4 regions of the Gardnerella sp. KA00243 genome follow, and region 2 is predicted to be linked to each of the others. Evidence: riboswitches for the same ligand, from Rfam matches in the RefSeq annotation. Region 2 holds a riboswitch; each other region holds the start of a gene.

Evidence for each region. Region 2 has a riboswitch for thiamine pyrophosphate ahead of thiO (glycine oxidase ThiO). Riboswitches for the same ligand answer to the same signal wherever they lie in the genome.
Region 1: linked by a shared signal. The riboswitch ahead of thiM (hydroxyethylthiazole kinase) and the one ahead of thiO (glycine oxidase ThiO) in region 2 are both predicted to bind thiamine pyrophosphate.
Region 3: linked by a shared signal. The riboswitch ahead of HXT50_RS01750 (hydantoinase/carbamoylase family amidase) and the one ahead of thiO (glycine oxidase ThiO) in region 2 are both predicted to bind thiamine pyrophosphate.
Region 4: linked by a shared signal. The riboswitch ahead of HXT50_RS01340 (ABC transporter permease) and the one ahead of thiO (glycine oxidase ThiO) in region 2 are both predicted to bind thiamine pyrophosphate.

The regions. Positions count from the first base shown of each region.
Region 1 covers NZ_CP058375.1:874,497-877,645, forward strand. The annotation lists gene HXT50_RS03350 (PD-(D/E)XK nuclease family protein) at 1-797, opposite strand, end outside; gene HXT50_RS03355 (hypothetical protein) at 841-1,656, opposite strand; TPP riboswitch at 1,852-1,963, shown strand; gene thiM (hydroxyethylthiazole kinase) at 1,953-3,149, shown strand, end outside.
Region 2 covers NZ_CP058375.1:1,051,783-1,054,931, forward strand. The annotation lists gene thiO (glycine oxidase ThiO) at 63-1,133, opposite strand; TPP riboswitch at 1,126-1,229, opposite strand; gene HXT50_RS03955 (TIM-barrel domain-containing protein) at 1,901-3,149, opposite strand, start outside.
Region 3 covers NZ_CP058375.1:443,637-446,785, reverse strand. The annotation lists gene HXT50_RS01750 (hydantoinase/carbamoylase family amidase) at 1-1,158, opposite strand, end outside; TPP riboswitch at 1,352-1,441, opposite strand; tRNA gene HXT50_RS01745 (tRNA-Val) at 1,696-1,768, opposite strand; tRNA gene HXT50_RS01740 (tRNA-Val) at 1,808-1,879, opposite strand; tRNA gene HXT50_RS01735 (tRNA-Cys) at 1,910-1,980, opposite strand; tRNA gene HXT50_RS01730 (tRNA-Gly) at 2,009-2,081, opposite strand; gene HXT50_RS01725 (hypothetical protein) at 2,494-2,742, opposite strand.
Region 4 covers NZ_CP058375.1:340,962-344,110, reverse strand. The annotation lists gene eno (phosphopyruvate hydratase) at 1-814, opposite strand, end outside; TPP riboswitch at 1,025-1,149, shown strand; gene HXT50_RS01340 (ABC transporter permease) at 1,139-1,954, shown strand; gene HXT50_RS01335 (ABC transporter substrate-binding protein) at 2,110-3,108, shown strand.

The DNA of each region.
Region 1 (3,149 bases), 180 kb from region 2:
TATTCAGCTCGCAAAGCAAACGCCAAACGCCATTGAGTTAATCTACGTTTAATAAGCACAGACGTTTGTAAAATATCACTATTATTGGCGTAAGATTGCTCGTCACTAAGAGCGCAAAGAACTGAATTTTCGCTTTCAAAATCGCTAATACCAAGCTCATCTAAACGAGCGAGCATATCGCGCAATTGATGCATAAAAGCGTTGTTAATATCGAAACTATCTGCCAAAAATTCTGGAGACGAAGAAGCTGCTTGAGCAGCCTGAGTTGTTGAAGGCGCGGAAGTGTTAGAAGTGGCGGAAGTATTAGAAACTGCGCAAGTTAATGGAATAACCCATTGAGACGTTTCAAAATAATCCTTAAAAAGCGCGCATATATTGCAATCACCATTATCTCCACACATAACATGCTCAATGTGTGCGCGCAAAACTTTACGAAGCAAAGAATCCTGCTCAGCACCATTTAGCAGCTTAGGCGAAGGCTCATTCTTTAACTTACAGCAAGCAGAAATGATATTAAAAGCTAAAGAAGCCAAAGTGCCAACTGGACGAGACTGCTTACTCACACCAATTTGACGAATAATAATATTGTCAATTTTTGAAGCAAGAACACGATTTTGCACAGCCATCGCAGTAACATTATGCGACCAACGCTTATAGCCGGAAATTGCTGCGCGCACAGCAAACTGCGTTTTACCAGTATTCGGCGCACCATACACAAGCAACGCATTAGTCACATTGCCAGAAGAATTGCGTAACGTACCGTCAAATAATGCTTGTAATGCAGTATCCTCACTCATACGCTTAATTCTAGCAATTAGGCAATAGTGGCGCGCAACAATACTATTCTTTTAATATTGCACGAGCGCGAGCATCCTTAAGCGCAAGAAATACACTGCCGACACCAATAAAAATAAGAGTAAACACAATTAACAAATACGCAACACCAACGCCCAAAGTAGTGGCATTAAAAGTTTGCGGTGCAAAGCCGAACCAGCCGGCAGGAGCGCCATAATTGAGGAAATTATAAGGCGCGCGCATTGCATGAACACCCCAACGAACACCAGCAAACTCGCTAAGCATAGCAGCATAAGCAACATAAGCAAGAGGCGGAACAGTAGAAACATACAAATGTGCGCGAGTAGAGCGGAAACGATAATCAAAAAGCACAAAATCAGCGATTGCAAGAAGCGGCGCAACTGCGTGAACGCAAAGGCTGCTGCATCCGTTATTCATGTAAGCGCCGACAAAACCAAGCTTATTGGTAGGTGCTAAGAAACACAGGTACAAAGTGAATGTGACAGCAATTGAGATGGTCATCATGAATTTGAAAATGTACCAAGCGTTGGATTTTGAGTCGAACCATGCGCAAGATGCTGCGAAATCTTGCTGGGAGGCGGAAACTGGCTGCGCTGCTAAATCTACAGAATTACGAGCACGCATAAACGCAGCTGTATCAAGCAAAAGCGATCCAGCAAGAGCTACGCAAATCATAAGGTTAGAAAGATTCGTAAAATAAGTGAAGGTCATTAAGCCTTCCCACGAAGCAGCCATACCATAAACAGATGCGATGATTGCAATCGCGCGTATTGCTGTGCGTGTCGCGTATTCGCGCGCTGTGAGCGGAGTCTTTTGTTCTAGCATGGAATCGTTTGCCATGTTATCTCGCTTTCGTAACTTCTATAATCTACTTTTTATTTACTATATTTATGTTTACACAGTTGAAAGCAAAAATATGTAGAAGAAGTTGCAAAAATGCGGCGCGATTTTTGTAGATTCCTGCAAGTGCTGCAAAACAAGCAAAATGAGACACTAACGCAAAAGAGCGTAAGTCATGAACAAAAGATATAGTCGAAGGATGGTTCGGAGTGCGCAATTGCAACAAATTGTGAAGTCAAGCGCTGAGATTACATCCGTAAAACCTGATCTAGATAGTGCTAGCGAAGGGAAACATTATGACAACATGCAACACTGAAAAAACAAATACCTGCAACGAAGCAAACGAATACTGCACAAGCTCAACAACGCAAGTCGACACATGCTTCTCTGTACGCGCACGCCGACGTATGTTCCTTAACGACGTGCGTCAATGCATCGAACGTGTGCGCACACAGCAGCCACTCACCCATTGCATCACGAACGTAATCGTGCAAGACATTACAGCCAACGCACTGCTCGCTGCAGGAGCATCGCCAATTATGGTAACCGATCCAGAAGAAGCGCATGCACTTGCGCAAATTGCCACAGGCGTGCTCATAAACGTTGGCACATTCCATCAGCCAGAAACTTCCGAATACATGCGCGCAGCTGTTGAAGGATGCGAAAAAGCTGATACTCCGTGGGTGCTTGACCCGGTTGGAATCGGCGTTCCAGCACTTGCACCTCGCGCGCGCTTTGTACACGAAATTATTAAGCACCACCCTACTGTAATTCGTGCAAACGCTTCCGAAATAATGGCACTTGCAGGCAAAGAAAGCAACGGAAAAGGCGTAGATTCTCACGATAACGTAAACGACGCGCTTCAAGCTGCTCGCGAATTAGCTAAAAAATACGGATCCGTAGTGGCAATTTCCGGAGAAAAAGACGCGATTTACGCTCACGGATGTTTAGCTCGCGTAACAGGTGGCCACAAAGCTATGACTAAGGTAGTTGGAACAGGTTGCGCTTTGGGAGCGTTAGTTGCAGCATACGTTGGCGCAAACCCGGAACGTCCGCTCGCAGCAACTGTTGCAGCGCACGTGCACGCAGCAGCGGCTGGAACTTGGGCAGCTCGCCAAACCACAGCTCCAGGCACTTTCCGCACACTGTGGATGGATGCGCTTTCAACTCTTAGCGTAAATGATATGTTTAGTTTGACAAATATTGAGTTTACGGTGGAGCCTGTTGATTGGACACTGTATTTGGTAACGGATCCGCGCATGGGAAATCGCCCGGAAGAAGAAGTTGCAGTAGAGTCAGTTGAAGGCGGAGTTACAGTTGTGCAATTGCGCGATAAGTATTCCAATGACGCTGAAATTTCGGCCAAGGCGAAGAAGTTGCGTCACGCGCTTATTGATTCCGGACACGGCGATGTGCCTGTGTTTATTGACGATCATGTTGATTGCGCAGCTCATCTTGGTTTCAACTTGCACGTTGGGCAAAAGGATACGCCG
Region 2 (3,149 bases):
GTCTATATTTGAACGCTTCACAAATTCGCAGCGAAATATAGCAAATTCACCGAAATTAGCGATTAGAAGCGTGCAGGATTGCAGCTTTCCAAGAATCCCTTTTCCTTCTCAGTCAACTCTTGCTCAAGCACGAGTTTTGTGGTCAAAGAAGAGCCTAAAGCGGTGAGCAAAATTCCGTGACGGAAGTAACCGGTGGAAATCGTGGTGTGCGTCTTAGGATCAATGCCAATGAATGGCAAATCATCTGGAGTTCCAGGACGACCGCCAGCAGTAACCTCAGTAATCGAGCATTCCTGAATGCCAGGAAGCACGCTTGCGGCATCGCGAAGCAAGTCAAGCACGCCACCGACCTTTGGAATATCGCGGTCATCTTCGCGAGAAGTAGCACCGAGCACAAGCTCGCCTGTTTCCTTAGCGCGAGGCACCAAATAAACTGGGCGGTCATGCACAAACCCACGAACCACGGAACTCAAAATTGGGCGCAAAGGCTCTGGAATAGTCATACGAATCATATCGCCCCACACAGCGCGAAGCTTAAGCTGAGGAAGCATATCCTTAGCACCCAAGCCGGATGCCAAAACTGTGTCTGGACCCAAATCGTCTGGAGTGCTTGCGCGACGCTCAATAACAACACCGCGCTTTTCAAGTGCATCAATCATTGCTGCAGTGAAAAGACGAGGGTTGATTTGATGGTCGTCCGGCACGCTTACAGCGCCTGCAATCGTCGGCGAAAGCGCAGGCTCAATTTCACGAAGCTTACTCACAGAAATATGCTCAGCTCTACGTCCATAACGGTGCTGCAAGTTTAACAACTCGTTCACGTGCTCGTTATCTGCAGCGTCACCACCGATTACGTAAGAGCCGCACTCTAAGTAGCCGGTTGGCTTATCGGTGTACTTTGCAACCGAATCAACCAATTCCTTATACATAGTTGCAGACTCAAACATAAGAGGATACAACGCTTCTTGCTGATATTGCATTTCTGCGGTAGGAGCTAGCATGCCGGCAGCATGGTGAGAAGCACCGGAGACTGGATCTGGATCAATTATGCTAACTTTTACGCCAGCTTCCGTAAGTCTCCACGCTGTTGCTAAACCAATAATACCTGCACCAATAATACGAATATTTCGCATATATACTCCTTCCCTACGGCGGCATTACCCGCATCAGGTTTACGGTCGGCTTTCGCCCTCTCAGCCTGTGTAGAACAGGCTCCCGCGGTGTAACCTTGACTTTCAAGAATTACAAATGCAGAACGTTTCAATATTGCTAACTTAGCAATATGCAAATGCTGCAGGTAGATGTAACAAAATTATGTGAATTTCATCACACTACCGTGCAGCATTTTAACACTTCTACAGAAAATCTGTTAATTTATCCGGTATGTCAAGCTGTGAAACTAAGCAATTTTTGTTACTGACGCAGTCAGCGCTCGCGTGGATTACGCGCTCGCTTACGAAACTCGCGTTGGAAGTCCACTGGACTCCCAACTTAAGCGAGTTTCCGCTCCGAGTTGCCTTCGCGCGCGCTTTGCCTGAGTCTGAAATTATTGGAATTTCAGACTCCTTCAAAGCGTGATTTGGCTTAATTGTGAAGCACGGTGTGCTTCACATGCCAAATCAGCCGAACGGCTATGCCGTGAGGATATGCGCTCAGGCAGATCGTCAGCGCACACAAAACACAACCCAGTTTCTAAAACCCAACCACACAACTCTGCCCTGCCTTCGCCAATCGAGACGAAGGCAGACCTCGCTTGCGTTGAAAGCACACCGTGCTTTCAATCTTGAGCAAGCTCGGCGCTCCGAGTTGCCTTCGCGCGCTAAATCGCATCGCTCAGGCAGGTCGTCACGCTGCGCAGGCAATGCATAACTCCGTTTTTTCGTTACTGGCGCAGATTAAATCACTCAACCGAGCGCAGCAAAATCTCCTCAAGCGCATGCTTCACAGAAACAGGCAGAGTGCAACGCCATTGCGCCCACTTCACTACGGAAGGCTGATCAGTTGCGTAAGCGTTAAGCATATCAACATTGTTGCGATACTTTTCTGCTTCCGATTCGTTTTCGTATTCAAGAGTTGAGATTGCAGCAATAGCGCCTGCACTTCCGTTAGCCTCGCTCACTGCATCAAAAGCCATTTCCTTACCGCGGTACGGCACTTGTGCTTGAAGCAGGAATCGGTAAGCGTCACCAACTTTAGGATCGGCAGCAACTTGCAATCCTCCGTCAACAATTACGCGAATTTCCGAACGAGCCGGCACGTCTTTTACAGAAACCGACAAACTCAAAGTCGACTCTTCACCTTCGTAAGAAATCGCAAACTCGCTTGCGTTAAGCTCTTGGCTCCCCACAAACACGCGCACGTGAGCAAAATCTGTGCAAGCAACTCCTCTAAATACAACGTTCCAGTTGCGTTTTTGCGGTACAGATTCTACGGCAGCATCGTATCCTGCAACACCGGAAATAATGAATTGCGAAGAGCCATTGCCGTCTCGCCACACAAAATTCATACGTGTATCTGCAGTGTTTCCAGCAGACGCTGCAGCAAAGTCACCGTTATCTTCTCGCATTACGAACTCGCCGTCAGCTCCAGGGAATGCAAGAATTCGCAAAGCCCGCGGATTTTCAATGCTATTAACCGATTCAGCAGCATCAGCACTACGCTCGCAATCTGCAACTTCTGGCAAAACTTGCAGAGGCACAATTGCTCCAGCACGCGCAAAAGCAGGCACGCGATCAAGCGAGCGCCATGCTTCAAATCTGCGACCATTCAAGCCGCGAGACACATACCTGCGTCCGTCAAACAAATCGTACCAATCACCTTCCGGCAACCAAACTCCAGCACATCCGCGCAAAGCAGCCGCATCATTAGGCGAAACAATCGGCGCTACTATAAGCTCACTTCCAAAACGGTACTCGTTAGGAATTTCGTAAGCCATGCCGACTTCCGGCGACTGCCAGTACATTGGCTCAACAATCGGTCTGCCTTCAAAAGCTGCGCGATAATTCATCGTATAAACGTATGGCAAAAGTTCCGCGCGCAAACGAAGCATTTTCACCATTGCTCCGCGAGTTTCCGGAGGGAAATTCCACGGCTCTTTTCCAGCAAACGGCGAACAAGTCGAGTGCAAACGATTAATAGGACTAAACGCG
Region 3 (3,149 bases), 610 kb from region 2:
TGGAGCGTGACTAATACCATCTTTTGAAGGAACAAAAATCATTCCGGATTTTACAAACGGAGCAAAAATTTGCGTATCTTGACCAGCACCTGAATGCATGACTCTGTACGCATAACCTTGCTTATTAGCTTGATCTTTCAAAAGATTAATAATATCGTCGCTAAGTGGTGTAGGATCGTCAGACATCCACTTATCGATCTGCGCTGTAATGCCATAAGACTTGGCAGTTTCGTGAATATCCTCGTCGAGTTCCTGCAAGAATTTATCAAGAAAAGCTTTATCTGTATGACGGCAGTTCATTGAAAAAGTAACTTCTCCAGGAACAATATTTACTTGATTTGGAACTACGCTGATTCTACCGAAAGTAAGTACCAGTGGGTCGCCTGCTTGCTTGGCTTTGTCAAGATTCTTGGCGATTATATGAGACATGCAATCTACTGCATCGTGCCTGTAGGACATCATTGTTGTGCCAGCGTGATTTTGTACGCCTTTAAGATGAATATCCCAACGGTGCTGACCGGCAATGCTAGTGATAATACCTAAATCTTCGTGATTGCTGTAAAGCGTTGGTCCCTGCTCAATGTGTAGCTCAATCCAGGCTTCAAGATTTGCGAACTTAGGTTGAGTTGTTTGATAATTGAACCCAGCTTCACGCATTGCTGTTTCGAAAGGAACACCTTCACTGTCGCAAATATTTTCTACGTCCTCTTTTTTGGCTAGCCCGAAGAAATTCTTTGAACCCCAGAATACGTATGGGAAACGTGAGCCTTCCTCTTCTGCTAAGCAGATAATGCGAAGACTTTTCTTTGGCTTTCCATATCTAGTAAGTAAATTCTTAATTGCTAAATAGGCTGCAACTATTCCAAGTTGGCCGTCAAAACGACCTCCTCTTGAAACTGTGTCAATATGCGATCCGCAAGCTATTATGCTTTCTGGTTTTTCGCATCCTTCAACAGTTGCAATTAGGTTTCCAACTTGGTCGAATTCCACAGTCATACCGAGTTTTTCAAATCGTTGACGAAGAGCAAAAAGAGCCTGTTTCCAAGATTTTGTGTAAAGAGGTCGAGTAACTCCTTGTTCTCCTGGTTTTTCTGTGAATCCTGCAAGCCAGCTTATGGCCGATTCTATAGTTTCAGCACTTATGCTGCTATCGATCATGTGCAGTATTCCTCCTCACTTGTGCAAGTTTTCCCAAAAGTGACATTCAGGCGGATATTTTTTTGGTTTTGGTGTTTGGTTTTTAGTTTTTAATTGTTTTTTAAATCTTTTTTTAATTGTTTAGTTGATACTCGTGTAATTGCTACTACTTTGTGGCAACGCAAGATGTCACGAAAATCGTGACAGAAAGAAATCACTTATTGTAATTGCTCCCTACGCATGTCTTAACAAAACAGGTTCAAAGGGTGTTTCTCAACTGTTTCCAGTACCCCTGCAATTTTCACTTGTACTCGGACGAGTATAGCACGATATTAAATGAACTCAAAATGAACATTAGTATGTGTGTTTCTGTGAAGAAATGATTGGTTGATTGATTGACTGGCTGGTTGATTGGTTGATTTGTTGACTGATATGAGATATTGCTTCCATTTGTGGTTGCAGGTATGTTCGGCTGCAAAAAATTTTCATATGTAAGTTAGGAAATAAAAAATAGCCAGATAACAAAAAACGCAGTGCTTCTACACTGCGAACATATTGTGGGTGATATAGGAATCGAACCTATGACCCCTTCCGTGTGAAGGAAGTGCGCTAGCCGCTGCGCCAATCACCCAAAATTTTTTAATTATGTGTGAAAGGCAATCCTTTCGAGTGGGCGATACAAGGTTCGAACTTGTGACCCCTTCCGTGTCAGGGAAGTGCGCTACCACTGCGCCAACCGCCCGGTTGTGTATTAAGCTAACCCGCTTAATCGAGGTGGGTACGAGAGTCGAACTCATCTATACGGCTTTGCAGGCCGCTGCCTAACCGCTTGGCTAACCCACCGTAAGGTCGAATAACTCATCGGACCTAGAGCGGACAACGGGACTCGAACCCGCGGTCTCAACCTTGGCAAGGTTGCGCTTTACCAACTAAGCTATGTCCGCAATGCAACTTTACTGAACAATGTCAGCTCCGAAGCACGAGTAACTACTATACCCGAAATATTTACAAATGCAAGCCCTCGCCTATTTTGGCGTGTCGTTTGGTGGTGTTTTGGGGGAATGACCAGCTCTTTTGTAATAGTTAATTTTCCCGTTTTCTACTATGCAAACGCAATTCAGCTTCGTATCTTTTCTAGATAAACGTTTTTGAACAATAGTATTTATTGAATCATTTGTTACATTGGATATTATAAAAAATAAAGCTATAATGAAAATAACGCGAGGGCCTCGCAGCTGCCGTTTACGTCAGATTGTTAGTCGAGGGGTCCCTCGCAATTTTCATTTTAAGTGTTTTTTTAATATAAGATTTATTCATCTTCGTCGTAATCTGCAGAATGTTGACGACGTTGGATCCCTAGTTATCTGCCATTTCGTTATATAAATCAAGATAGTCATCGTCAATAAGATTGTATGTTTCAACAATAAGATTGCAAGGAGTATCTTGCTGTTCCCATGCAAAACTTAAGTAATCTGCTAATGCTTCATAAGACTCTCCTGCGCATGTAGCATTACTAGCTGCTTCTTTGCAATCTTCATTCATGTATGGCTCAGCATAGGGACGAAGTTTTTCAGCCATGTCATAATAAATTTTCTGCATGTTCATTAGCTTTTAACTCCTCTCTTATCTTCTATAACTGTGAACGCAGTATTAACACGCACACTTTTTCTTTTCTTCACTCAACCTTTGAAGAAAATATTGAAAATGGTACTCCTCAGACTAATGTTCCAGTCTTGAAAGCTGGTTGTCGAGGATCACACGCGCATTAAGATCACCCCCCCCCCCATAGGTGAAAAAGACGATTCCAGTCAACCTAAATGGCTATAACTTCTAGGAATCACACACATATTCAGAAAGGATCTAAAGTGCCATGGCGCGTCATTGTCAAGAGGACGAAAAGGAAAACCGCCCTTGCGCCACGGCTTTGCTAGGCTATCACTATACATATCGAATGTAAACACATTTGCATAAATCTTTGTGTAGAACAACTGACTTTGTTAGTTTTACGAAGT
Region 4 (3,149 bases), 710 kb from region 2:
AGTAATCGAGCATGTAAGCAGATTCGCGCTCTTCGCCATCGAAACGATACTTACCAGTTTCCTTGTTGTAGAACTCAGAAGAAGCAACGTCAAGAGAAATACCAATCTGCTTGCCTGGCTCATAGCCAGCGGCTTCGATTGCATCCATGATGTACTTCAAGGAATCCTCGTTGGACTTCATCTTTGGAGCGAAGCCACCTTCGTCACCAAGACCAGTAGCCAAGCCTTCCTTCTTCAAAACATTCTTCAAGGTGTGATAAACCTCAACACCAGCGCGCAAAGCATCGCTGTAGGTCGCGAAACCGTAAGGAGAAATCATATACTCCTGAATATCGGTTGCGAAATCAGCGTGAGCACCACCGTTCATGATGTTCATGTTTGGAACTGGAAGAATGTGACCATTGGTGCCGCCAATGTAGCGGTACAACGGAAGCTGAGCAGACTCAGCAGCAGCGTAGAGAGCAGCGAGGGAAACGCCGAGAATTGCGTTAGCACCAAGCTTGCCCTTGTTTGGCGTGCCATCAAGCTCAATCATCGTCTCATCAAGAGCGCGCTGATCGGTGGCATCCATGCCAATAACCTTAGGTGCGATTACCTCGTTGACAGCCTTAACAGCTTCCAACGTGCCCTTGCCTTGATAACGGGACTTGTCGCCATCGCGACGTTCCCAAGCTTCAGCCTCACCAGTAGAAGCACCAGAAGGCACTAAACCAATACCCTGAGCGCCATCTTCGGTCTCCAAATAAACCTGAACAGTAGGATTTCCACGAGAATCCAAAATTTCGCGTGCATATACGCTTTCAATAGCTGCCACAACTACTCCTTTATACCTATGGGTTGTGATGACTCTTCCAAGATTAGTGCGTTTTATGGACGTTATATTGAGTACCAGCGTATTTATGCCGTGAACGTTCACAATATTTTGATTTAATTCGAGTCATATGAGCCAATTGTATATTTTTAAGCAATATCGTTTATAAATATCGATTTCAAATATACATGTCCATACCCTTGGGAGATAATGACCACAGACACGGGGTGCGCAACTACATCGTGCCAAACAACAATACATACAGTGTTGCGCTGAGAATACACTCGTTGAACCTGATATAGCTAAAACTATCGAAGGGATTGTCGCATGACTTACAGTTCGCCTAATAAAGCGAAAAACATATTGAAGATTGCATTTAAAGCGGTATCTTCGTGTAAAGTGTGGATTTCAACCATCCTCATTTTGGTTTTGTGGTTTTTTACAACTCTTTCTCCAATCGAAGACCGTTCTTTGCCATCCCCATATGAAGTAATACAAGCTTTTATTGATTTAAACAACGAAGGCATATTATTAAAATCCTTAGGAATAAGTATTTTACGAGTTCTTTTAGGACTTTTGTTAGGAATTATTTTTGCTGTTCCTGCAGGCATACTTGCGGGAGGCAGTAAGCTTGGCAATATTGTAGTTGATAAACCAAGCCACATGTTGAGGTCAATTCCATTCCCGGCTTTAGCTCCAATATTAATAATTTTCCTCGGAATAGATGAAACGATGAAAATAGCGCTTATAGCTGTTGGCGTTTTTGGACCTATGTACGTTAATATTCGCGACGGAGTGCGTAATATTGATCCGAAACTTCTCGAATTAGCACAGGTTTATCACGTTAAAAAATCTACTATTTTTATATCTATTTTGCTTCGCGGTACACTTCCAAGTTTTATGACAGGTTTGCGATTTGCAATATCTGTAGCATGGGTTGCATTAGTGACTTGCGAAACAGTCAATTCTTCTATTGGAATTGGATACATTCTTTCAAGAGCGCAAGAATTCTTTAGGCCAGATCAAATGATGGCATGCGTTATTATGTACGCAATTGCAGGTCTTGGATCTGAGCTTACTGCAAACATATTAGAGTATCTTCTTATACCCGAACGCAGATTAGATAGAAAATCACGCCAATAATCTAGTAGTATCAACATTTTTCTAAAGTTAACTACTTTTTAAAATGCATTAAATTGCTTTTTAAGAATCAGTCAATATTTAGAATCAACAACCAAATAATAACAACCAAACAAACAACAGATAAACAAAACAACAAACAAAAGGAGCTGTATATCATGGCTAATTTAAAAATGCGATTTTCTAAAAAGAGCATTATTGCATTAATCTGCGCTGCTTGTGCAACTGTATCTCTTGCAGCTTGCGGAAACTCACAAAAATCATCAAGCGCTTCTTCAAAAGAAGACGCTGGAACTATGAGAGTTGCTTATCTTTCTACAGCAAATTATTTAACTACTTTGAAAAATGAGAAATTCCTTCAAGACGAATTTGGCAAATCTAAGGTAGTTTACACTGGTCCTTACACTCCAGTCGATGGTCTTACTGCTGTTATGAGCGGAAATGCAGATGCTACAACTACTGGAACCGGACGCTTCATTGATTTGATTGCTGAAGGACAACCATGGGTAGCTTTTGCGCTCGAATATTACAATGGTGATTCTCAAGGAATCGTTGCATCCGCAAAAAGCGGCGTGAAAACACTAAAAGACTTATACGGAAAGAAAGTTGCTATTATTCACAACGGTGATACTGGCGATTACATGCTTCACCGCGCATTCGATAAAAGTGGTTTAGACGTTTCTAAAGTTAACAAAGTTGAGATGAGCCCTAAGAACTTCCAGGCAGCATTTACTTCTGGACAGATTGATGCAATTTCCTCATTCGATCAGAATCTTGCTGCAGCAATGACAACTCCAGGCGCAAAATTGCTTGTAAATGCTAAAAAGTACGGCAATATGAATGTTACTATTCACATTGTTTCTAAGAGCTTTGCCCAAAAGCATCCGGATCTTGTTAAGAAGATGTACAAGGCTCTTGTTCGCGAAGCAAAAAAGTCTCATAAAGAAAACAATGTTATTGGAAACGCTTACAAGCAGCTCGGAGCAAGCGAAACTATTATTAAGCAAATTAAAAAGTTTGACAATCCAACTATTCGCCCAATCGATGAAAAAGGTTTGAAAATGATGGAAACTCAGGCTAAAGAATACGTGAAATATGGTTTAATTAAGCAAGCTCCAAAGAATTTGAAAGATTCTGTAATGGATTGCACGAAGTAAATTAATCCATATATCTATAAAACACATATCAGTAAAAACAA